4 regions of the Streptomyces sp. NPDC001443 genome follow, and region 1 is predicted to be linked to each of the others. Evidence: riboswitches for the same ligand, from Rfam matches in the RefSeq annotation. Region 1 holds a riboswitch; each other region holds the start of a gene.
What was found. A riboswitch is a leader RNA that binds a small molecule or an ion and turns the genes downstream of it on or off. The one in region 1 is predicted to bind cobalamin.
Positions count from the first base shown of each region.

Region 2: it holds a riboswitch for cobalamin, as region 1 does, so the genes downstream of both, ACWC24_RS09350 (CbtB domain-containing protein) here and ACWC24_RS05455 (ribonucleoside-diphosphate reductase subunit alpha) in region 1, are expected to answer to the same signal.
Region 3: it holds a riboswitch for cobalamin, as region 1 does, so the genes downstream of both, ACWC24_RS28115 (cobalamin biosynthesis protein) here and ACWC24_RS05455 (ribonucleoside-diphosphate reductase subunit alpha) in region 1, are expected to answer to the same signal.
Region 4: it holds a riboswitch for cobalamin, as region 1 does, so the genes downstream of both, ACWC24_RS22195 (ABC transporter substrate-binding protein) here and ACWC24_RS05455 (ribonucleoside-diphosphate reductase subunit alpha) in region 1, are expected to answer to the same signal.

Region 1 is NZ_JBSFIA010000003.1:100,693-106,451, reverse strand. It holds gene ACWC24_RS05460 (ribonucleotide-diphosphate reductase subunit beta) at 1-75, opposite strand, end outside; gene ACWC24_RS05455 (ribonucleoside-diphosphate reductase subunit alpha) at 75-2,435, opposite strand; cobalamin riboswitch at 2,559-2,702, opposite strand; gene mctP (monocarboxylate uptake permease MctP) at 3,059-4,669, opposite strand; gene ACWC24_RS05445 (DUF3311 domain-containing protein) at 4,666-4,932, opposite strand; gene ACWC24_RS05440 (GntR family transcriptional regulator) at 5,103-5,759, opposite strand, start outside.
Region 2 is NZ_JBSFIA010000006.1:43,058-48,816, forward strand. It holds gene ACWC24_RS09330 (TetR/AcrR family transcriptional regulator) at 1-1,003, shown strand, start outside; gene ACWC24_RS09335 (oxygenase MpaB family protein) at 1,076-2,275, opposite strand; gene ACWC24_RS09340 (histidine phosphatase family protein) at 2,588-3,178, shown strand; gene ACWC24_RS09345 (CbtA family protein) at 3,327-4,082, opposite strand; gene ACWC24_RS09350 (CbtB domain-containing protein) at 4,102-4,323, opposite strand; cobalamin riboswitch at 4,360-4,512, opposite strand; gene ACWC24_RS09355 (phosphatase PAP2 family protein) at 4,562-5,167, opposite strand; gene ACWC24_RS09360 (lysylphosphatidylglycerol synthase domain-containing protein) at 5,357-5,759, opposite strand, start outside.
Region 3 is NZ_JBSFIA010000031.1:20,465-26,223, forward strand. It holds gene ACWC24_RS28105 (anion permease) at 1-1,121, shown strand, start outside; gene ACWC24_RS28110 (hypothetical protein) at 1,157-1,378, shown strand; cobalamin riboswitch at 1,557-1,702, shown strand; gene ACWC24_RS28115 (cobalamin biosynthesis protein) at 1,804-2,748, shown strand; gene ACWC24_RS28120 (cobyric acid synthase) at 2,745-4,325, shown strand; gene cobN (cobaltochelatase subunit CobN) at 4,322-5,759, shown strand, end outside.
Region 4 is NZ_JBSFIA010000021.1:74,253-80,011, reverse strand. It holds gene ACWC24_RS22220 (DUF4241 domain-containing protein) at 1-396, opposite strand, end outside; gene ACWC24_RS22215 (isochorismatase family protein) at 613-921, shown strand; gene ACWC24_RS22210 ((2Fe-2S) ferredoxin domain-containing protein) at 882-1,277, opposite strand; gene ACWC24_RS22205 (ABC transporter ATP-binding protein) at 1,258-2,079, opposite strand; gene ACWC24_RS22200 (FecCD family ABC transporter permease) at 2,076-3,089, opposite strand; gene ACWC24_RS22195 (ABC transporter substrate-binding protein) at 3,086-4,135, opposite strand; cobalamin riboswitch at 4,191-4,366, opposite strand; gene ACWC24_RS22190 (hypothetical protein) at 4,555-4,878, opposite strand; gene ACWC24_RS22185 (hypothetical protein) at 5,199-5,420, opposite strand; gene ACWC24_RS22180 (Lrp/AsnC family transcriptional regulator) at 5,618-5,759, shown strand, end outside.

The DNA of each region.
Region 1 (5,759 bases):
GTCCGGGTAGCGCATCGGGCGCAGCGTCAGCTCGAAGCCCGGGTCGAGGAGGTTCTGGTTACGGGTGGAGCTCATTACTGGCAGGCCTCGCAGGACTCGGGGTTCTCAAGGGAGCAGGCGACGGCGTCGGGGTCGGCCGTCTGCTGGACGGGGACGGTGGCCTGGGCCTGGGCGGCCCGCGCGATCCGGGTCGCCGGACGCGAACGCAGGTAGTACGTCGTCTTCAGGCCCGACTTCCAGGCGTACGCGTACATCGAGGAGAGCTTGCCGATGGTCGGCGTCTCCAGGAACAGGTTCAGGGACTGCGCCTGGTCCAGGTACGGGGTGCGGGCCGCGGCCATGTCGATCAGGCCGCGCTGCGGGATCTCCCACGCCGTGCGGTACAGCGCCCGCACGTCGGCCGGGATCCACGCGAAGTCCTGCACCGAGCCGCTGGAGTCGCGCAGCGCCTCCCGGGTGCGGGCGTCCCACACGCCGAGCTCCTTGAGGTCCTGCACGAGGTAGGAGTTGACCTGGAGGAACTCGCCGGACAGCGTCTCGCGCTTGAACAGGTTGGAGACCTGCGGCTCGATGCACTCGTACACGCCCGCGATGGACGCGATCGTGGCGGTCGGCGCGATCGCCAGGAGCAGCGAGTTGCGCATCCCGGTGGTGGCGATGCGTGCCCGCAGGGCCGCCCAGCGCTCCGGCCAGGTGAGCTCGACGTCGTAGTGGTCGGGGTGCAGGACGCCCCGGGCGGTACGGGTCTTCTCCCAGGCCGGCAGCGGGCCGTTGCGCTCGGCGAGGTCGGCGGAGGCCTCGTACGCGGCGAGCATGATCCGCTCGGCGAGACGGGTGGACAGTTCCCTGGCCGCCGGGGAGTCGAAGGGCAGCCGCAGCTTGAAGAAGACGTCCTGGAGGCCCATCGCGCCGAGGCCCACGGGACGCCACTTCGCGTTGGAACGGCCCGCCTGCTCGGTCGGGTAGAAGTTGATGTCGACCACGCGGTCGAGGAAGGTGACGGCGGTGCGGACGGTCTCGTCCAGCCGCTCCCAGTCGATGCCGCCGTCGACGACGAAGGCGCCGAGGTTGACCGAGCCCAGGTTGCAGACCGCCGTCTCGCCGTCGTTCGTGACCTCCAGGATCTCCGTGCAGAGGTTGGAGGAGTGGACGACGTGCCCCGGCTCGGCCGTCTGGTTGGCGGTGCGGTTGGCGGCGTCCTTGAAGGTCATCCAGCCGTTGCCGGTCTGCGCGAGGGTGCGCATCATGCGGCCGTACAGATCGCGGGCGGGGATCGTCTTCTTCGCCAGGCCCGCCGCCTCCGCCGCGCGGTAGGCCGCGTCGAACTCCTCGCCCCACAGGTCGACCAGCTCGGGCACGTCGGAGGGGGAGAACAGGGACCACTGCGCGTCGGCGTTCACGCGGCGCATGAACTCGTCCGGGATCCAGTGCGCGAGGTTGAGGTTGTGCGTACGGCGGGCGTCCTCGCCGGTGTTGTCGCGCAGCTCCAGGAACTCCTCGATGTCGGAGTGCCAGGTCTCCAGGTAGACCGCGGCGGCGCCCTTGCGCCGGCCGCCCTGGTTCACCGCGGCGACCGAGGCGTCGAGGGTCTTCAGGAACGGGACGATGCCGTTGGAGTGCCCGTTGGTGCCGCGGATCAGCGAACCGCGCGAACGGATCCGGGAGTACGACAGACCGATGCCGCCGGCGTGCTTGGAGAGCCGGGCGACCTGGTGGTAGCGGTCGTAGAGGGAGTCCAGCTCGTCCAGCGGGGAGTCGAGGAGGTAGCAGGACGACATCTGGGGGTGCCGCGTACCGGAGTTGAAGAGCGTGGGGGAGGACGGCAGGTAGTCCAGGCGGCTCATCAGCCGGTAGAGCGCGGCGACCTCGTCCACCGAGCGCACGGAGTCGTCCTCGGCGAGGCCGGCGGCGACCCGCAGCATGAAGTGCTGGGGTGTCTCGATCACCTGACGGGTGATCGGGTGCCGGAGCAGGTAGCGGCTGTGCAGGGTGCGCAGACCGAAGTAGCCGAACCGGTCGTCGCCCTCGGTGTCGACGAGCGCGTCGAGGCGGGCGGCGTGGATGCGGGTGAACTCCGCCGTGCGGTCGGCGATGAGGCCTTCCCGGTGCCCGACGGCGACGGACTCGGTGAACGTCGTCACGCCCTGCGAGGCGGCTTCCGCGGCGATGCTGATGGTCAACAGCCGGGCGGCCAGCCGCGAGTAGGCGGGATCGTCGGAGATGAGCCCCGCGGCCGCCTCCGTGGCCAGCTCGCGCAGCTCCGTCTCGTCCGCCCGCGCGGACCGGCCGCGCAGCGCGGCGGCGGCGACCCGGCCGGGGTCGGCGTCGGGGAGGTCGGAGGTCAGCTCGGTCAGGGTCCGCAGCAATGCGGCACCGGGACCGTCGGTCTCCCTCGCCGGGGTGGCTGAAGCCGGATCGGCTGGCGCGATGGTCACTTGGGGCTCTCCCTCGCTCGGCAGGGGGCCTCACGGAGGGCAGGGGGCGGCACACGAGCGCACGGGGCGTCGCGTCCACCGGTCCATTCCGCGAGACCCGGACGTCAAGGCACCCGGACCGGACGGCCGGGCGCGCGGTCGGCAGGTCCTCGGACTGGACGCGTGGACGCCCGCCGTAGGGCGGACAGGCACGGGTACACCGTTGCGGGACAGTTCCGGATTCGCACCGGATTCCCCTGCGGCGACAGCGAGCATGAGCATACATCTTGTGCCGGGCTGCGGTGCCACCCCCAGATGTTGTGTCACATCGGCTTCGGAGCGTGTCAGTCGGGCTCGTCGAGGACGGCGGCCGGAGGCCCGGGCGCGGGCGCGTGCGGGCTCCTCGCGGGCGCCGGACGGGGGCGTGGCGCGGCTGTCCTGCGAGCGCCGGACGGGCCCGTGGCGGGGCTTCCCCCGGGCGCCGGACGGCGGGCGGCGGGCGCCGGACGGGGCGGAGGCCGGGGACGCGAAGGGGCGGCGGGGCCTTGTTGCCCCGCCGCCCCTCGCCCCCGCCGGTGAATCCGGCGGGGAAGTGGTTCAGTGTCCTGCTCCGGTGCCGGCGTGCGGCTCCCGACGCGTCGGCGTCAGTGCGCCGATCCGGCCGTGGCAGGCGGCAGTTCCACCTGTACGCCCGGGTCGCCGGCGTCCGCCGTGTAGTCCTGCGGGCTGGTCTCGTCGACGCCCTCGGGCGCCTTGAGGGCCTTCAGGACGAAGGTGAGGACCACCGTGACGGCCACGTTGAGCACGAACGCCGTCAGGCCGATGTAGCCGATCTCGCCGATGCCGGGGATCTCCTTCGAGCTGCCGCCGAAGTGCTTCTGGGTCGGCGAGGCCACCCCGTACGCGGCGAGCGTGCCGTACACCATGCCCACGGCCCAGCCCGCCAGCAGTGCCCAGCGGTGGAACCAGCGGGTGAACAGGCCGCCGACCAGGGCCGGGAAGGTCTGCAGGATCCAGATGCCGCCGAGCAGCTGGAAGTTGATCGCGACCGTCTTGTCCATGGTGAGGACGAAGACGAGGGCACCGACCTTCACCAGCAGCGACACCAGCTTGGAGACCTGGGTCTCCTGCTTCGGGGTCGCGTCGGGCTTGATGAAGTCCTTGTAGATGTTGCGGGTGAAGAGGTTCGCGGCAGCGATCGACATGATGGCCGCGGGGACCAGGGCGCCGATGCCGATGGCGGCGAACGCCACGCCCGCGAACCAGTCCGGGAACATGTTCTCGAAGAGCTGGGGGATCGCCAGCTGGCCGTTGGTCACCTTCACCCCGGCCGCGATCGCCATGAAGCCGAGCAGGGCGAGCAGGCCCAGCATCAGCGAGTACAGCGGGAGGATCGTGGTGTTGCGGCGGATCACGTCGCGACTGCGACTGGACAGCGTCGCCGTGATCGAGTGCGGGTACATGAACAGCGCGAGCGCCGAGCCGAGCGCCAGGGTGGCGTACGTCCACTGGCCCGCCTCGGGGGGTACGAGCCCGCCCGCACCGGCCGCCGTGTACTTGTCGCCGGCCGCCTTGAAGATCTCGTCGAAGCCGCCCAGCTTGATCGGGATGTAGATGATGGCCACCGCGATCACGATGTAGATCAGGGTGTCCTTCACGAACGCGATCAGGGCGGGCGCGCGCAGCCCCGAGGAGTAGGTGTAGGCGGCCAGCACGGCGAACGCGATCAGCAGCGGCAGGTCCTTCACGAACCAGTTGCTGTTCTCGCCGCCGCCGACGCCCATCACGTCCAGCACGGCCTGGATGCCGACGAGCTGGAGCGCGATGTACGGCATGGTGGCCAGGATTCCGGTGACGGCCACGGCCAGGGACAGGCCCTTGGAGCCGAAGCGGCCGCGGACGAAGTCCGAGGTGGTGACGTACCCGTGCCGATGGGACACCGACCACAGCCGGGGCAGGAAGGTGAAGATCAGCGGATACACCAGGATCGTGTACGGCACCGCGAAGAAGCCCGCGGCACCCGCCGCGTAGACCGCGGCCGGCACGGCGACGAAGGTGTACGCCGTGTACAGGTCGCCGCCGAGCAGGAACCAGGTGATCCAGGTACCGAAGGAGCGGCCGCCCAGACCCCATTCGTCGAGGGTGTGCTCGTTGTCGGCCCGGCGCCAGCGCGCGGCCAGGAAGCCCAGGACCGTGACGGCCAGGAAGAAGAAGACGAAGACGCCGAGCGCGACGCCGTTGACCCCGTCCTTCACTGCGACGCACCCCCCTTCCGGGCGGCGCGGGCGCGCTGGTCGCGCTGCCACAGCCGGTAGGCGGTCATCGTCAGAGCCGTGGAGAGCAGCACCCACAGCATCTGGTACCAGTAGAAGAACGGGATCCCGATGAACGTCGGATCCGTCTTGGCGTAGGAACCGACCCACAGCATCGCCACGAAGGGCGCGACGAGGCAGAGGCCGATGACGGCGCGCACGGGCGTCATCACCGGCTCCCGGGTCACTTCTGGGGCATCTGACATCTGGCGTTCCGTCCCCTCGTAGATCGCCTATGACGCGCAGGCAATCTAGGTCACGGTGTCACGGGAACGGAACCCCTTGTTCGCACAACACGCGCACCACGGGGGCGCGATGGGTGCGCGAAGGCCCCGGTGGCGACGTGCCCCGGGGCCTTCCCCGTCTGTCGGCCGGGTCAGTCCTGCGGGCGCTTGAGCCGCGCGACGAACTTGTACCGGTCCCCCCGGTAGACCGAGCGCACCCACTCCACCGGCCGGCCGTTCTTGTCCAGCGAGTGCCGGGACAGCATCAGCATGGGCAGGCCGACGTCGGTGCCGAGCAGGCCCGCCTCGCGCGGGGTGGCCAGCGAGGTCTCGATGGTCTCCTCGGCCTCCGCGAGGTGCACGTCGTAGACCTCGGCGAGGGCGGTGTAGAGGGAGGTGTACTTCACCAGCGACCTGCGCAGCGCCGGGAAGCGCTTCGCGGACAGGTGGGTGGTCTCGATGGCCATCGGCTCGGCGTTGGCCATGCGCAGCCGCTCGATGCGCAGCACGCGGCCGCCCGCGGTGATGTCGAGCAGGCCGGCGAGGGTGTCGTCGGCGGTGATGTACCCGATGTCCAGGAGCTGCGAGGTGGGCTCGAGGCCCTGGGCGCGCATGTCCTCGGTGTACGAGGTGAGTTGGAGCGCCTGCGAGACCTTCGGCTTGGCGACGAAGGTGCCCTTGCCCTGGATGCGTTCGAGGCGGCCCTCGACGACGAGTTCCTGGAGCGCCTGGCGGACGGTGGTGCGCGAGGTGTCGAACTCGGCCGCCAGGGTCCGCTCGGGCGGCACCGGGGTGCCGGGCGACTGGGT
Region 2 (5,759 bases), on a different contig from region 1:
CCCGAACAAGTACGCCCTGTTCGCGGCGTGCGCCCACGTCATGGTGGACGGACTGGTCGCCGCGCTCGACGAGGTGCCGTCCGAGGCGCCCTTGACGGACGTGCTCACGGCCGTCACCCGGATCACCGTCGCTCATCGCGCGTCGGGCGGCGTGTACCGCTGGGAGGCCCGGTACCTCGACCGCGACGACCGCCGGCGTCTCGCGGTGAAGTTCGGCCGCCTCGTCGAGCGGGTCGAGCAGGCCGTGCAGCGCGAACACCCCCTGTCCGACGAGCGTCTGCGGGCCATGGCGGCCCTCGGTGCGATCGGGTCCATCACGATGCATCACACCTCCATCGCCGCGCGCCGGGCCGAGGACCTGCTCCTGGCGTCCGCGCTGCGCGTGGCCGCGACCGATCCCGCGGCGGCCCGGACGGGGGCGCACCCGGTCGAGCTGCCCGCCCGGCCGGTGCCGCGCACCCGTCGCGCGGAGATACTCGCGGCCTCCGTCCCGCTGTTCGCCCGGGACGGATTCGCCAACGTCACCAACGGACAGATCGCGGAGGCGGTGGGGCTGACCCCGTCCGCGCTCTACCGCCACTACCCCGGCAAGATCGACATCCTGGCCGCCGCCTGCCTTCAGGCGGCGGGAGTGCTGGCCCAGGGGGTGGAGCAGAGCCTGCGGGAGGTCACCGGCCCGCACGAGGCCGTGGTCGCGCTGGCCGCGACCTATGTGGCCTACTGCTTCGAGTGCACCGAGCTCAACAGCGTCGCCGAGGCCGAACTCGCCGGCCTGCCGGCCGAGCTGCGGCGGCCCCTGGTCCTCGCGCAGCGGGAACACATCGCCGTCTGGGAGCAGCAGTTGAGGCTGGTCCGTCCGGAACTGGACCCGCGCCAGGCCCGAGTGTTGGCGCACGCCGGGTTCGGCGTGGTGGTCGAGGCGGGACGCAGACTGCGGTGGCGGGACAGCCCCGGGCATCGTGAGGCCGTGACCGCCCTGGTCGTGGGGGCGCTGGGGCTGTGAGCCCCGCCGCGCCCGCCCCTCGGTCCGACGGCCGACGGGGCGGGTGCGGGTGGGAGCGGCCGGATCGAGGGCTCAGGCCGCCCGGTTCGCGGTGGGGATCGTGATGGGGGTGGTGGTCCCGGAGGCGCCCTTGTTGAGGAACAGCATCGCCAGGGTGCGGATGAACTGGTCGAACAGGTAGAAGGTGCCGGGCATGACGGGCGACAGCCCCTCACGGAACAGGATGTACGCCGGCCACGCGGTGCGGATCAGGGCCGCCGACGCGTAGTCGCGGGTCAGCCCCAGCCAGTCGCCGACCTGGTCGCTGAGGACGTAGCGTACGAACTCGTTCAGGAACCCGCGGGTGACACCGAGGTCGACCTGTGCGGTCAGGCCGAGCAGGTCCTCGGCCAGTGCGATGCCCTCGGTGGTCGGGGTGAGGATCGGGGTGAGCACCTGCGCCGACTGCGCTTCGGCGGCCGCCCAGGTCTGGGGGATGTGCTCGTCCGGCACACCGAGCAGATGGACGGCGACCTGCCACGAGTGCAGGAAGGCCTCCTGGTCCGCGGCCGGGAACGGGATCTTCCAGTCGAGCAGCTTGCGGTGCACGTAGGTGCCCAGGCTGTGGAAGGTGACCAGGATGTCGGCGGCGCTGATCGGGGTGGTCTCGTCGGTGACCGCCTTCCAGTGCGGCGACTGCGGCAGCAGGTGACGCACCGCCGCGTGCACCACGCGGGTCTTGTTGGCGGTGACGACGAACTGGCCCGTCGGCTGGAAGGCTCCCAGTTGGGACAGGTCGTAGCCGAACGTGAACGTCTTGGCGGCGCGGTCCTGCATGTTGGCGCCGCCCGCGGACCAGTAGACGCTCCTCGCCTCGCGCGGGATCACGGTGCTCATGATTCCGCTGCCGAGGCCGTACAGCATGAACAGGTACGTGTCCCTGCGCCGGTTGAAGTCGGCGGCACGGGCCAGCTTGGCGGGGTCGGCCCAGGTGGGCAGCACGTTGACCTGTTGCAGGTACGCGGTGAACTCGGCCGGTACGCCGCCGGGCAGCGGGTCGTTGTTGTTCACCCACGACGCCCAGGCCGTGTTGATCGTCGGCACGTGTCCGTTGTCGAGCATCGAAGCCATCAGAGGGTCCGCCAGGCTGTCCCAGATCCACTCCGGGCCGGTTCCGGCGGCGGCCGCGGACACCGAGCCCGTCGACGCCCAGGCCCGGGCGGGGCCGGTCACACCCACGAGACCGAGCGCGACACCGAGTGACAGAGCCTTGCGCCTGCTGAGGTTCTCCATTGACTTACCTGCTTCCCTGATGGGTCAGATGATTACAAGTTCCGTCGCAGACTTGCCAGTTGCACGATCAACACGCGATGAACCTTGTCGCGCAGATGTGATTTTCGATTAACATAGCGAGGTGCGTAGCGGTCGGCAATGGTGGTGACCGAGGGCGCTGACGGGCAGCGGGTGACAGGCGGCGCGCGACGGGCGGCGGGCGGCGGGCGGCACTTCACCGTGGCCGTCGGCGCCGACGGCCGGTACGCCGGGCCGGATACCCTCATGGGCCCCGGACCGGCAGTCCGGGATCCGCACAGGAGGAGCGACCACGTGACGAGCCGTGTCACCTTCATCACGCCCGCGACGAGTTCGTCGCTGCGCCGGGCTCGTTTCGACGACGGTGACCCGATCGACGACCGCGGTGCCGCGCGGGCCCGGGCGGCGGCCGGCTCCCTGCCGCCGGCCGTCCGCGTCCTCGCCTCACCGAGCGTGCGCTGCCGCCGGACGGCCGCGGAACTGGGTCTCGACGCGACCGGCGAACCGGCGCTCGCGGGCGGGGACATGGGGCGCTGGCGTGGCCTGACCCTCGACGAGGTCGCCGCCGCGGAGCCGCAGGAGCTGGCGCGCTGGCTGTCCGACCCGGGGGCCGCTCCGCACGGCGGGGAGTCGGTGCGGGACGTATGCGATCGGGTCGCCCGCTGGCTGGAGGCGTCGGCGGGAAGCGACGGCAGGGTGCTGGCCGTGGTGGAGCCGGAGATCGTACGGGCCGCGGTGATCCATGCGTTGGCGGCTCCCGAGGCCGCCTTCTGGCGCCTCGACGTGCCGCCGCTGACGGCGACCGAGCTCACCGGACGCGCGCACCGCTGGAACCTCCGGCTCGGCCGGCCGCTAGGTCCTGTGACGGCCGGCCCGCAGGACTGACCGCGCACCTCACCCGCGGCGCATCGCCCTCGGCGCATCACCGACAGCACACGCCACCGCATGCACGGGTCACCGGACGCACACGTCACTGACGCCGAGAGGGCCCGCGGACGGATCCGCGGGCCCTCTCGGCGTGACGACGGGGTCGCTACGGGGCGGTCACCGCCGAACCCGCGGCGACCCGTGCGGGCTTCGGGTGCAGCAGTCTCTCGGCCAGTTCGCCGAAGACGAGGCCGAAGCCCGCCCACAGCGTGGCCTGGATGGCGAGGGCGGAGAGCCGGAACCGCCACAGCAGGGTGGCCGGGAAGTCCGCCGGGACCTCGTTGACGACGGGCAGGAACGCGTACGCCAGGCCGATCACGGCGATGAAGCCGAGGACGGCGACGACGGTGGCGTACCAGGTGCCCAGTCTCGGTGCGAGCCGCTTGCCCGCGATCACCGCGGCGACCGCGAGGAGCACGCTGAGGACCATCATCAGGAAGTACAGCGTGGTGCGCTTGCCGATGGTGTCGGGGTCGCCGACCGACGGCGGGTTGGCGGGGTACTTCAGGAACGGCACGACGTAGACGGCGAGCAGCGCGGTCCCCGACAGCAGCAGCGCGGTGGCGCGGGGGCCGAAGCGGCCGACGCGCCCGAGGGCGAAGCAGAAGGCGAGGGCGGCGATGCCGCCGAACGCCACGCCGTAGATCAGCACGCCGGTGGCGAGGCCGGCGGTGGACTGGAGGCTGCGGGAGACGAGTTCGACCTCGTGCTCGTGGGCGTGCGCGTGCGCCTCCTCGAAGCCGATCGCGCTGTCCACGCTCGGCTCACCGAGGAAGTAGGCGACGATCAGGGCGAGCACGCCGACCTCGAGGCCGGCGAGCATGCCCCGCACGAGCAGGTTTCTCACTGTTGCGGAGTTCACGGGAGTTCGGCGCCCCTCGTCAGTGGCAGGGGAAGCCGAGCAGGTGGCGGGCGTCGTGCACCCACTCGTGGACGTCCTCGCCGGAGACGACGGAGGTGGCGCCCTGCTCGGCGCCGACGAAGTACAGCAGGACCAGCATCAGGATGCCGAAGAAGACCGCCCAGGGGGCAATGTCCTTCAACGGCAGCTTGCCGGTGACGACGGGGGTGGTGGCGGTCGGCTGAGCGACGTGCTGCGCCATGGCAGGGCCTCCTCTGGGAGTTCGCGTCCCATCTCGGTGGTGCACAGGACGACGGCCCCGGGTCTGACTCGCGATGCGCCCCGTCGAGGAGGCATCGTCCACAGTGGCGCGACCGTGCCGGATTCTCACCGGCTTCCGTGATCCCGTCGTCGTATCAGAACGACAGTACCGTGTGTCGTATGCAGGGCCAATAGCGCGTCAGCAGGGGTGATCCCGTGCCTACTTGGGACGCCCAGCGTCAGGAGGCGGGCAGCAGCGGGCGCAGCGGAGTGGCTGTCAGCAGGCGCGCCAGCGTGTCCGCCCGGCGCCGCACCAAGGTCATGAGGCCCTGGGCGACGAGTCCGCCGACGAGGATTCCCGCGACCACGTCGTGCGGATAGTGCACGCCGACCCAGACCCGGGACACGCCCATCGCCAGCGCGGCCACGACCGCCACCGCGCCCAGCCGGCGCGAGACGGACAGCAGGGCCACGGCGCACGCGGCGGCGATCACCGTGTGGTTGCTGGGGAACGACCAGTCACCGGGTGCCGGACACGTCTCCAGGGTGCGCACGTGCAGCGTCAGGCACGGCCGGGTCTCGCGGACCAGCAGCTTCAGCACGGAGTCCACGCCGTAGGCCAGCACCGCGACCACCGGCACGGCCAGGGCCGTCACCGTCCGCGCGGCCCCCTCGCGCCGGGCCCGCCACCAGCCGACGACCATCAGGACGGCGAACAGGGCGAGTCCGTACGTCGACCACGCCGACACCGCGGTGTCCAGCCATCCGGGCGAACGCCCCGCGAGACCGACCACGTCCCGGTAGGCGGAGCCGTCCATCGACGCGCCGCCGAAAGCGGTGTTCATCGGCATGAGTTCTTCCCTTCGCACCCCGTGGACTGCGGGACACCAGGCGTCCGGCCGGAGTCCGACACGTCCACAGCAGTCGACTACAGACGTGTAGTCGGTCTACGACACTGTAGACGATCAGGGAGGGTGAGGCGTTCCCGCGACGGGCGGGAGCGGGAGAAACCGGACCCGACGGGCCGGGCGCCCTCAGAGTGCCGAGCGCCGTGCGAGCAGGAGCAGGACCAGCAGGCCGGGAGCCATCGGCAGCCACGCGGTGAGCAGGCGGTAGCCGAGGACGGCCGAGATCGCCGCCCGTCCCGGCGCCCCGTCCGCGGTGAGAGCCAGGGCGAGCGCGGCGTCCAGGGAACCGAGACCGCCGGGCGTGGGCAGCAGCGCGGCCGCACCGCTGGCGACGAGGTACGCCATGACCACATGGCCCGTGGACAGCCCGAGGCCGAGCGCGTGGACGACGGCGACGACCACCCCGGCGTGCAGCAGCGCGAACGCGGTCGAGCCGCCCCACAGCGCCCAGGCCCGCGCCCGGGACCGGTGCACCTCCCGCACCTCCGCGAGAGCCCGGCCCACGGCACGCCGCAGCCGGGCGCTCGCC
Region 3 (5,759 bases), on a different contig from region 1:
CCATGTCGGCCGTCCTCAACCTCGTGGGCGCCTTCCTCTCCGTGGAGGTCGCCAACACGATCTCCAAGGGTCTCGTCGACGAGACCGGCATCCGACCCGAGGTCATCTTCGCCGCCCTGGTCGGCGCGATCCTCTGGAATCTGCTGACCTGGCTGGTGGGCCTGCCGTCCAGCTCCTCGCACGCCCTCATGGGCGGTCTGATCGGCGCCACCGTCGCCTCGGCCGGCGTGGGCGCCGTCCACGGCGACGTGCTGGTCACCAAGGTCCTCATCCCCGCCGTCGCGGCCCCGATCGTGGCGGGCGTCGCCTCGATGCTGGCCACCCGCTTCTCCTACACCCTGGGCAAGAAGGCCGACAGCAAGGCCGCCGCGAAGGGCTACCGCACCGGCCAGATCGCCTCGGCCGGCCTGGTCTCCCTGGCCCACGGCACCAACGACGCCCAGAAGACGATGGGCATCATCACCCTCGCCCTGGTCGCCGGCGGCGCCATCGCGCCCGGCTCCAACCCGCCGGTCTGGGTCATCCTCTCCGCCGGTCTCGCCATCGCGCTCGGCACCTCCCTGGGCGGCTGGCGCATCATCCACACGATGGGCAAGGGCCTGACCGACCTCCAGCCGCAGCAGGGCTTCGCCGCCCAGACCAGCGCCGCGACGGTCATCCTGGCCTCCTCCCACCTCGGCTTCTCCCTCTCCACCACGCACGCCGTCTCCGGCTCCGTGATGGGCGCGGGCCTCGGCCGCAAGGGCGGAGTCGTTCGCTGGTCCACCGCGACCCGCATGTTCGTCGCCTGGGGCCTGACCCTGCCGGCCGCCGGCCTGGTCGGCGCGCTCGCCGAGTCCGTGACGAACCTGGGCGACTGGGGCACCGCGGCCGTCGCCGTCTTCCTGATCGCCGCCAGCGCCGCGATCTGGAAGGTCTCCCGGCGCGAGACCGTCGACCACAACAGCGTCACCGCCTCCGAGGAGCCGGCCGGCGTGGTGACCCAGGCGATCGCCATGGTGGCCCCGCCCCCCACGGGCACGGTGACCGAGAACCTCACGGCCACCATCCCCTCCCCGGCCGCCGCCCCGATGGTCACCGTCGACCCGGCGACGGCGTCGGTCCCGCCGACCGCCGCCTGAGCCCCGCGCACCCGGTTAAGTAAGGAAGCATCGGTATGAACATCGACTGGGCAGCCCTGGGCTCCGTGTTCGGCGTCAGCCTCGTGGCCACCGTGGGCCTCGTGGCCCTGTTCACCCTCGGCATCATGGGTCTCTCCCGCCAGGAGCGGGCCTCCGCGCAGGGCGGCGGCGCCGCGCTCGCGGTGACGGGCGCGTACGCGTGCTTCGCGGCCTGCGCGGCCGCGGTGGGCTACGGGATCTGGCTGATCGTCGCCTGAACCGCCGCCATCCGGCACACCGTTCACCAAGGGCGGGAAGAACCCACGGGTTCTTCCCGCCCTCGCCGTTGCCCGCCCATCCCGTCGCCCGCGCTTCCCACTCGTCACCCGCCCATCCCGCCGCCCGCCGTGTGTGGGGCTTCACACACTCCTCCGTCCCAGGTCAAGAGCAGGTTGACGGCCCTTCAGGGCCCGTGGTGGACTTCCGGAGCCATCTACGACGACACATGAGGAAGCCGGTGCGAATCCGGCGCGGTCCCGCCACTGTGACCGGGGTAGCAATCCCCGGGAGCCAGGAACTCTCGCCGTCGGTCTCGTCGAACCAGGGCGTGGACACCCTGAGTGAGGACATGTCGCCATGCTCGGCTGCCGATTGAGTCTCAGCACCAGGTCACTGCCCGGTACCGCCACGATCGGCTGAGCCGGTGCGTGCCGATCGCGTCTTCGCGTACGGCGCCACCGCGGGCCTCCTGGGCGACCTGTTCCTCGGCGATCCACGCCGCGGACACCCGGTCGCGCTGTTCGGGCGCGCGGCCGCGGCCGTGGAACAGGCGTTGTGGCGGGACCATCGAGGACAGGGCGCGCTGCACACCGTGGTGTGCGCCGGCGGCGCCGTGGCGCTCGGGGTCGTGGCCGCCCGCGCCGTACGTACCTCCGGCGCCGCCTCCGTGGCCCTCACCGCCGCCGCCACCTGGGCCGTCGTCGGGGGCACCTCGCTCGCCCGGGAGGCCCGCGCCATCGGGCGCGCCCTGGAGGCCGGGGACGTCGCGGGCGCCCGCGCCCGGCTGCCGCATCTGTGCGGCCGGGACCCCCAGGCCCTCGACGCGGACGGCGTAGCCCAAGCGGTCGTCGAGTCGGTCGCCGAGAACACCTCCGACGCCGTCGTCGGCGCGCTGGTGTGGGGAGCCGTCGGCGGGGTGCCGGGGCTGCTCGGCTTCCGCGCCGTGAACACCCTCGACGCCATGGTCGGCCACAAGTCGCCCCGCCACCGCCGCTACGGATGGGCCTCGGCCCGGCTCGACGACGCCGCCGGCTGGCCGGGGGCCCGCCTCACGGCCGCCCTCGCGACCCTGGCCGGCGACGATCCGCGCGGGGCCGTACGGGCCTGGCGCGCCGACGCCGCCAGGCACCCCAGTCCCAACGCCGGTCCCGTGGAGGCCTCGTTCGCCGGGTCCCTCGGCGTACGGCTCGGCGGGACCCTCTCCTACGCCGGGCGGGTCGAGCACCGGCCCGTGCTCAACGGCGCCCACGGACGGGCCGTCCGTGTCTCGGACATCGACCGGGCGGTACGGCTGTCCCGGCGCGTCGGCTGGCTCGCGCTCGGCGTCTGCGCCGCCGCGCGGCTCCTCGTGAAGGAACGTGACTCATGAACGGTGGTCTCCTGGTCGCCGGCACCACCTCCGACGCCGGCAAGAGCGTCGTCACCGCGGGGATCTGCCGGTGGCTGGTGCGCCAGGGCGTCAAGGTCGCGCCCTTCAAGGCGCAGAACATGTCCCTCAACTCGTTCGTGACCCGCGAGGGCGCGGAGATCGGACGGGCCCAGGCCATGCAGGCCCAGGCCTGCCGGATCGAGCCGACCGCGCTGATGAACCCCGTGCTGCTCAAGCCCGGCAGCGACCGCAGCAGCCAGGTCGTCCTCATGGGCAGGCCGGTGGGCGAGATGAGCGCGCGCGGGTTCTTCGGGGGGTCCGAAGGCTCCTCCGGCTCGTCCCCCGGGAACCGGCTGCGCGGCGGGCGGCAGGAAGCGCTGCTGGGCACCGTCCTCGACTGCCTCGCCGAGCTGCGGGGCACGTACGACGCGGTGATCTGCGAAGGGGCCGGCAGTCCGGCCGAGATCAACCTGCGCCGGACCGACATCGTGAACATGGGCGTCGCCCGCAACGCGCGGCTGCCCGTCCTCGTCGTCGGCGACATCGACCGCGGCGGTGTCTTCGCCTCCTTCTTCGGCACGGTCGCCCTGCTCTCGCCCGAGGACCAGGAACTGGTCGCCGGGTTCCTCGTCAACAAGTTCCGGGGCGACGTCTCCCTGCTCGAACCCGGACTCGACATGCTGCACGGCCTCACCGGGCGGCGGACGTACGGCGTACTGCCCTTCCGGCACGGCCTCGGCATCGACGAGGAGGACGGACTGCGCGTCTCCCTGCGCGGTGCCGTCCGGGAGTCGGCCGTCGCCGCCCCCGTCGGCGAGGACGTCCTGCGGGTCGCCGTCTGCGCGGTCCCGCTCATGTCCAACTTCACGGATGTGGACGCGCTCGCCGCCGAGCCGGGCGTCGTCGTGCGGTTCGTGGACCGGCCCGAGGAGCTCGCCGACGCCGACCTCGTGGTGATCCCCGGAACCCGCGGGACGGTGAAGGCCCTGGAGTGGCTGCGGCAGCGCGGCCTCGCGGACGCCGTCGCGCGCCGGGCCGCCGAGGGCCGGCCGGTGCTCGGCGTCTGCGGCGGCTTCCAGCTCCTCGGCGAGCACATCGAGGACGAGGTCGAGAGCCGCGCGGGGCACGTCGACGGGCTCGGCCTGCTGCCCGTACGGGTGCGCTTCGCCCGCGAGAAGACGCTCACCCGGCCCGTCGGCCAGGCCCTCGGCGAGCCCGTCGAGGGGTACGAGATCCATCACGGGGTCGCCGACGTCACCGGCGGCGAGCCGTTCTTCTCCGACGGCGGGGGGCACCCCCTCGACGGCTGCCGGGTCGGCGCCGTCTGGGGCACCCACTGGCACGGCTCGCTGGAGTCGGACGGATTCCGGCGGGCGTTCCTGCGCGAGGTGGCGGCCGCCGCGGGCCGCCGGTTCGTACCGGCCCCCGACACCTCGTTCGCCGCGCTGCGCGAGGAGCAGCTCGACCTGCTCGGCGACCTGATCGAACAGCACGCGGACACGGACGCGCTGTGGCGGCTCATCGAGTCCGGCGCGCCGCAAGGACTGCCCTTCATCCCCCCGGGAGCGCCCGCATGAGCACAGTGTTGTTGTTGTCGACCGCCGACACCGATCTGCTGGCGGCCCGCGCCTGCGACGCCCCCTACCGGATCGGCAACCCGACCCGGGTCGACGTCGCCGAGGAGCTGCCCGCACTGATCCGGGGCGCGGACATCGCCGTCGTACGACTGCTGGGCGGGAAGCGGGCCTGGGAGGACGGGCTGGCCGTGCTGAAGGCGTCCGGGATCCCGACCGTGCTGCTGGGCGGGGAGTCCGTGCCGGACGCCGAGCTGATGGCCGAGTCGTCGGTGCCTGCCGGTGTGGTCGCGGAGGCCCTGCGCTACCTCGTCGAGGGCGGCCCCGCGAACCTCACCGAGCTGGCCCGGTTCCTGTCCGACACCGTGCTGCTGACCGGGGAGGGCTTCGACGGACCGCGGAAGATGCCCGAGTACGGCGTCCACGGCGAACGTGCCTTCGTCGAGGGCCGGCCCACGGTCGGCGTGCTCTTCTACCGCGCCCACGAACTCAGCGGCAACACCGCCTTCGTGGACACCCTGTGCGACGCGATCGAGGCACGCGGCGCCAACGCGCTCGCCGTGTACTGCGGTTCGCTGCGCGACGCCGACCCCGGGCTGTACGGGATCCTCGGCCGGACCGACGCGATCGTCGCCACCGTACTCGCGGCGGGCGGCACCCACGCCTCGCGGGCGTCCGCGGGCGGGGACGAGGAGGCGTGGGACATCGGGGCCCTCGCCGCCCTCGACGTACCCGTCCTCCAGGGCCTGTGTCTGACCTCCTCGCGCGCCGCCTGGAGCGGGTCCGACGCCGCCCTCTCCCCCATGGACGCGGCCATGCAGGTCGCCATCCCGGAGTTCGACGGTCGCCTGATCACCGTGCCGTTCTCCTTCAAGGAGCAGGGCCCGGACGACGTGCCCGTCTACGTCGCCGACCCCGAGCGGGCCGCGCGGGTGGCCGGGATCGCCGTACGGCACGCCCGGCTGAAGTACAAGCCGAACGCGCAGAAGAAGCTCGCGCTGGTCTTCACCGCCTACCCCACCAAGCACTCGCGGGTCGGCAACGCGGTCGGGCTGGACACGCCCGCCTCGGCCGTCCGGGTCCTGGACGCGCTCAGGGACGCGGGATACACGGTCGAGGGGCACCCCGACAACGGCGACGAGCTGATCCACCGGCTGATCGCGGCCGGCGGCCACGACGTCGAGTGGCTGACCGAGGAGCAGTTGGCCGCGGCACCCGCCCGGGTGCCGCTGGCCGACTACCGGGCCTGGTTCGACCGGCTCGACCCCGCGCTCAGGGACGGGATGCTGGAGGCCTGGGGCGAGCCGCCGGGCTCGCTGTACGTCGACGGCGACGACATCGTCCTCGCCTCCCTCCGGTTCGGGAACGTCGTCGTGATGATCCAGCCGCCGCGCGGCTTCGGCGAGAACCCGATCGCGATCTACCACGACCCCGACA
Region 4 (5,759 bases), on a different contig from region 1:
CTCGCCCCGGGGCTCCTCCGTCCGTCGGCCTCGCCCGTCCGGGAAGAGTTCCACGGTGACACGCGGACACTCCTCGTCGAATTCCGCCATCGTCGGGTCGGTGTAGCTCCAGCGGACGACGTGCCGGCACAGCAGCCGCGCCGGGTCGTCCAGCAGCCGCATGTCCACGCAGTAGGTACGACGGCCCTGGGCGTCGTAGACCCACAGCCCGACATAGCGGTCCTGCCAGGAAACGAGCCGTACCTCCAGTGGAGCCTCCCGGCCCGCCGCCCGGTACACCACGACATACGGAAGCCCGGCGGCATCGCGCTCTCGGGCCTCCCCCGCTGATATCGGCCGCCAGGGCAAGCGCGCCTCGGTGTCCCACCCTTGCGCGTACCCCATCTCGACCACCATTGCCGCTCCCCGCTGCCGCTCGCCTACGTACTGATCTGCAACGTAGCCGCCGCCTCTGACAACGGCCCTACGGTGCCGGGCGGCAGAGCGCCCGGGGCGACGAAGTGGAGCTCCCTCCGCCCGTAAGGCCATTGAGCGTGCCTTCAAGTCCAAGTCCCCCGACCTCAGCACGATTTGTCACCGGTCGCGCCGCGGTCGGCCGCACAGGGTCGCATCATGACGTCACCACGAGCAGGGCCCCAAGAGTCCTACACCGCACCGCACTTCGCGACCCCCGCGCTCATTGCGATCGACGTGCGGCGCGGCTTCCTCTCGGAAGCCCCGTACGGGGTGCCGGGGACCACGGAGATCCCGCCCGCGCTGCGGCGGACCGTGTCCGCCTTCCGCGCCGCCGGGCGCCCTGTGGTGCACGTGGTGCGCCTGCACAAGGGCTCTTCGCCGAGCAGACCGCCGACGCGGGCCGACAACGATCGGGACGAGGGTCGTCAGGAGGTTGCCGCCCTGCGGGGCGGGGTGAAGACGTAGAGGTCGAGAATGTCGGGGCAGGGGGCGATGCCGGGGCCGCCGGCCTGTATCCACGCGGCGATGTCCTCGGTGGCGTCGGGGTCGTTGACGAGGCCGAGCCAGACCGGGCGGGCTCCTGCGGCACGTGCGGCGGCGGAGGGCTGGACGACGAGCACGTTGGCGTGTTCGCACACGCCGAGGCAGTCCGAGACGCGTACGGGTACCTCCTCGGTCAGGCGCGCGAGTTGGCGGTCGTGGTCCACGCCGGTGATTTTCGGGCTTCCGCAGCAGCAGTCCCGGCAGACGACGACGCGGCACGGTGCCGGTTCGGCGGAGGTGGGCTTCGGGCCGACTGCTTCATGGCGCGGTCGAGGCATCGCTGTTCACACTCCTCTTCGGGCGGGATCCGTCCGGGGTGACCGGGCGCAGGAAGCGGATCACGGGGTGGCCGGGGTCGTGGGTGACCTCGGCGCGGACGCCGTAGACCCGCTCGACGAGGTCGGGCGTCAGGACCTCGGCCGGGGTGCCCTGCGTGACCGCGCGGCCGTCGCGCAGGACGAGCAGGCGGTCGCAGTACATCGCGGCGAGGTTGAGGTCGTGCAGGGCGATCACGGTGGTGACCGGCAGGCTCGCGACGAGTTCCAGCAGGTCGAGCTGGTGCTGGATGTCGAGGTGGTTGGTGGGTTCGTCGAGCAGGAGTTCTCGGGGTTCCTGGGCGAGCGCGCGGGCGATCTGGGTGCGCTGGCGTTCACCGCCGGAGAGGGTGTGCCAGGACTGGTCGGCCCGATCGGTCAGTCCGGTGTGCCGCAGGGCCTCGGTGACGGCTGCGCGGTCGGCCGTGGTCGGGGGTGTCCAGGCGCGTCGGTGCGGGACACGGCCCAGCGCGACGACCTCGCGGACGGAGAGCTCGGTCCGGGTGTCGGCGTGCTGTTCGACAGTGGCGATCCGGCGGGCGGTGGCGCGGCGGCCGACCTCGGCGAGCGGACGGCCGTCCAGGGTCACGGCTCCGCCGGTGGGGGTGAGGACCCCGGCCAGCAGTCTCAACAGTGTCGACTTGCCCGAGCCGTTGGGGCCGAGGAGGCCGACGGTCTCGCCGGGGCGCAGGGTGAGGGTGACGCCGTCGACGACGACCTTGTCGCCGGTGCGTCGTACGACGCGGTCCGCGTGCAGGCTGGTCATGTCCTGCTCCGTCCGCGGTAGAGGACCGCGACGAAGGCCGGTACGCCGATCAGGGACGTCACCACGCCCACCGGGACCTCCTGGGGGTCGAGGACGGTACGGGCGAGGGTGTCCGCCCACACCAGGAAGACGGCCCCGCTCAGCGCGGTGACGGGCAGCAGACGGGCGTGCCCTGAGCCGGTGAGGGCGCGGGTGGCGTGCGGCAGGACCAGGCCGACGAAGCCGATCGCGCCGGCACAGCTGACCAGGGCGGCGGTGAGCAGCGCGGTCGCGCAGAGCAGGACCAGGCGGGTGCGTGCGACGCGGACCCCGAGTCCGGCGGCGGCCTCGTCGCCGAAGGCGAACGCGTCGAGCGTACGGGCGTACCCGAGGCAGACCACGAGGACCACTGCCAGGACGGCGGTGCAGAGCAGTACCTGTCCCCAGTCGGCGCCTGTCAGCGAGCCCAGCAGCCAGAACAGCACGCCCCGGGTGGTCTCCGCGTCCGCCGAGGTCAGGACGATGAAGGAGGTCAGCGCGGAGAACAGCTGCATGGCCGCGACCCCTGACAGGACGACCCGGTCGGTGCCGGGGCCGAGGGTGTGGCTGAGCAGGAGCACCAGGGCGAAGGAGAGCAGCGCCCCGAGGAAGGCGCCGGCCGACAGGGACACCGCTCCCCCGCCCACGCCGAGCACGACCACGGCGACCGCTCCGGTGGACGCCCCGGAGGAGACCCCGAGCACGAAGGGGTCGGCGAGCGGGTTGCGCAGCAGCGACTGCATGACCGCGCCGCACACGGCGAGTCCGGCCCCGCACACGGCGGCCGACAGGGTGCGGGGCATCCGCAGGTTCCATACGATGCCGTCACGCAGCGGCGCCAACGTGCCCTCGCCCAGGCCGAGATGGGCCGCCACGGACGCCCAGACGTCGCCGGTGGAGATGTCGGCGGGTCCGATCGTCACGGACACGGCGATCGACACGAGCAGCGCGACCACTCCCCCGCCCGCCAACAGCAGGGAACGGAAGCTCACTTGGCGAACCCGAAGTCACGCAGACCGGCTGTGACCTGCTCGATCCCCTCGATCGTGCGGATGGACGGGTTCATCGCCTGCCCGCTCAGCAGCACGTACCGCCGCTTCTTCACGGCGGTCAGATTGCGGGTGGCGGGGTTGGACTCCAGGAAGCGGATCTTGGCCGCGGCGGTCTCGGCGGTCTGCTGCTTGCGGGTCAGATCGCCGATCACGATGACGTCGGGGTCGCGGTCGGCGACCGTCTCCCAGTTGATCTGGGGCCATTCGTCGTGGGTGTCGGCGAACGCGTTCTTCGCGCCGACCGCGCGGGTGATGGCGCCGGGCGCGCCGCAGCAGCCCGCGAGGTAGGGCGACTGGGAGTTGGCGAACCAGTACATGAGGGAGACGTCCGAGGCGTGCAGTTTGGCGGTGGCCGTGCTCACCCGCTGCCTGAGCGCGGCGACGAGCTTCTCGCCGCGCTCCTGGACGCCGAACGCGCGGGCCAGGTCGCGGATTTCTCCGTATACGGCGTCGAGGGTGAGCGGTTCGCTGCGCGATCCGTCACCGCCGCTGTCGTTGTCCTTGCCCGCCGAGCAGTCGGACGGCGAGACGTACGTGGGCACGCCCAGCTTCTCGAACTGCTCGCGGGTGGCGACCCCGCCCTTGCCCAGGGTGGAGACGAACGAGGCGGTCACGAAGTCGGGTTGGGCGTCCAGGACCTTCTCGAAGGAGGGGTTGTCGTCGGCGAGGCGCGGCACGGACGCGTCGGCCTTCTCCAACCCCTTCATGACCGGGTCGGTCCAGGTCGCCGTACCGGCCATGCGGTCGGCGAGGCCGAGGGAGAGCAGGATCTCGGTGGTGCCCTGGTTGAGGGAGACGGCCCGCTTCGGCGCCGACTTCAGGGTGACCTGGTGGCCGCAGTTGCCGAGGGTCACCGGGTAGCCGGCGGCGGAGGTCTCCACGGCCTTCGCGTCATCGCCGGAGGTACCGCAGCCGGTGAGCAGCAGGGCTGACGCGAGGAGAAGCGCCGGAGCGCGGAGAAGGGCGGGGGTACGGAGCACGGGCATGCCTCTGGGGTCGGGGCTCGTACGCGGAGCCTGGCCTACGGACGTCCCTCCGCGCCGGGGCGCGAAGGTGCCAGCAGGTCTTCGGACTCGGGTTCGTCCGGTCGGGGCGCCTTCCCGGTCTCCCAGTGGCGTCGTGCCCCGCCCGTCCCCCTCACCGCTGCGCGTCAGTTCCGGATTCGCACCGGATTCCCTGGCCTCGGGTGTGGCTCGACTGGCCTGCTGAGGCTATCAAGTCCGTCGTGCGGTCGGATCGTGCGATCGGTCACGGGGCAGGGGGCGAGGGTGCTGGTGTTCAGGACGTACCGGACGAGCCCGGGCCGCGTCGGCGGATGAGGATCCGGTCCGGACCGGCGAGTCCGGCCTCACGTGGGTGTCCGCGGACCGCGCTCATGCACTCGACCCGCCCGGCACCCCTCCGGTCAGATACCCGGGACCGCGCGGGCGGTGAGGAAGTCTGCCCCGTCCGCCTCTGACTCCTCGATCAGGCCGGGAAACATCTCCCGCAGCCCCCTGGTGCCGGCGGGCAGGATCGCGTGGGCGTGTCGGCCCTGCGGCACCCCGCGCCGGTTCTCGTCCGTCTCTGGGAGCGCGTCCCGGTCGACCACCGTGACCCGGTCGGACGTGCCGGCCAGCACTCGGGCGGCGAAGAGGCCTGCGATGCCGGCCCCGAGCACCACGCAGTGGCCGCCGCCGCGGGCACGCGGTTCCTTGGGATCGTGCGGGCGTGAGGTGCCGTCAGACATGCGAATCCTCTGTTATCCGTGAGGCGGGTGACCGGGCAGGACTTCCCGGTTGCGCTGGAGAGGAGAGCCCCGTGGTTGCCGGTGGATCTCACGTTCCGGGCCGCAGAACAGCGACTTTCGATAAGCAGGATGAGATGAGGCTGAAATGCGTCACCGAGCCGCCCCTTACCAACAGGGGTATGAATCGCAGGGAAATACTCTGCGGGCGATCACACCCGGCGGTGTCCGGGCGTCCATATCGAATCATCACTGCACGTCTCGGCCGAACTTCCGCGATGGCGGGAAATAGTGCAACCGGCGATGGAATATTTAATTCCGAATTAGCCGCCGCAGACCTTCCGGTGGTTCCCTCGGAGTTCTCCACCGGCAAGTTCCGCCGCCGCCAGCCGACAAGCCGGGAGCGGGGCCACCGTGCGCCCGTGGCCGATGCGTGGGTCGCCGCCCGCGTACACCCGGGCCCGCCAGGCGTGGCCGCCGAGCCACTCCTCGAGGTCGTCACGGGCGGAGAGCCACCGCGAGACGTCGTCAAAATTGCTGCCCATTTTCTGCCGGGTGGGGGCGTGACACAGACTTCAAAGCGCCCTGCGTGTTCGCTGTACATACTCCCGGTGTGCCCGGTCATCTCGATCCGAGCGGTTGAACTGATGGAATTCTGTGGGGCTTGCGGCTGCGATGGTAGCGTGCCCTGCGCTGTCTTCAACTTTATTCCACGGAGCGGGCCCCACTGAAGGATGTGTGCATGCTGGACGACCTGGACCGTGCCCTGATCCACGCGCTGCACATCGACGGCCGCGCACCCTTCAGCCAGATCGCCGCCGCCCTCGATGTCTCGCCGCAGACCGTCGCCCGTCGCTACCGCCGCCTGCGCACCGAGGCTTCCT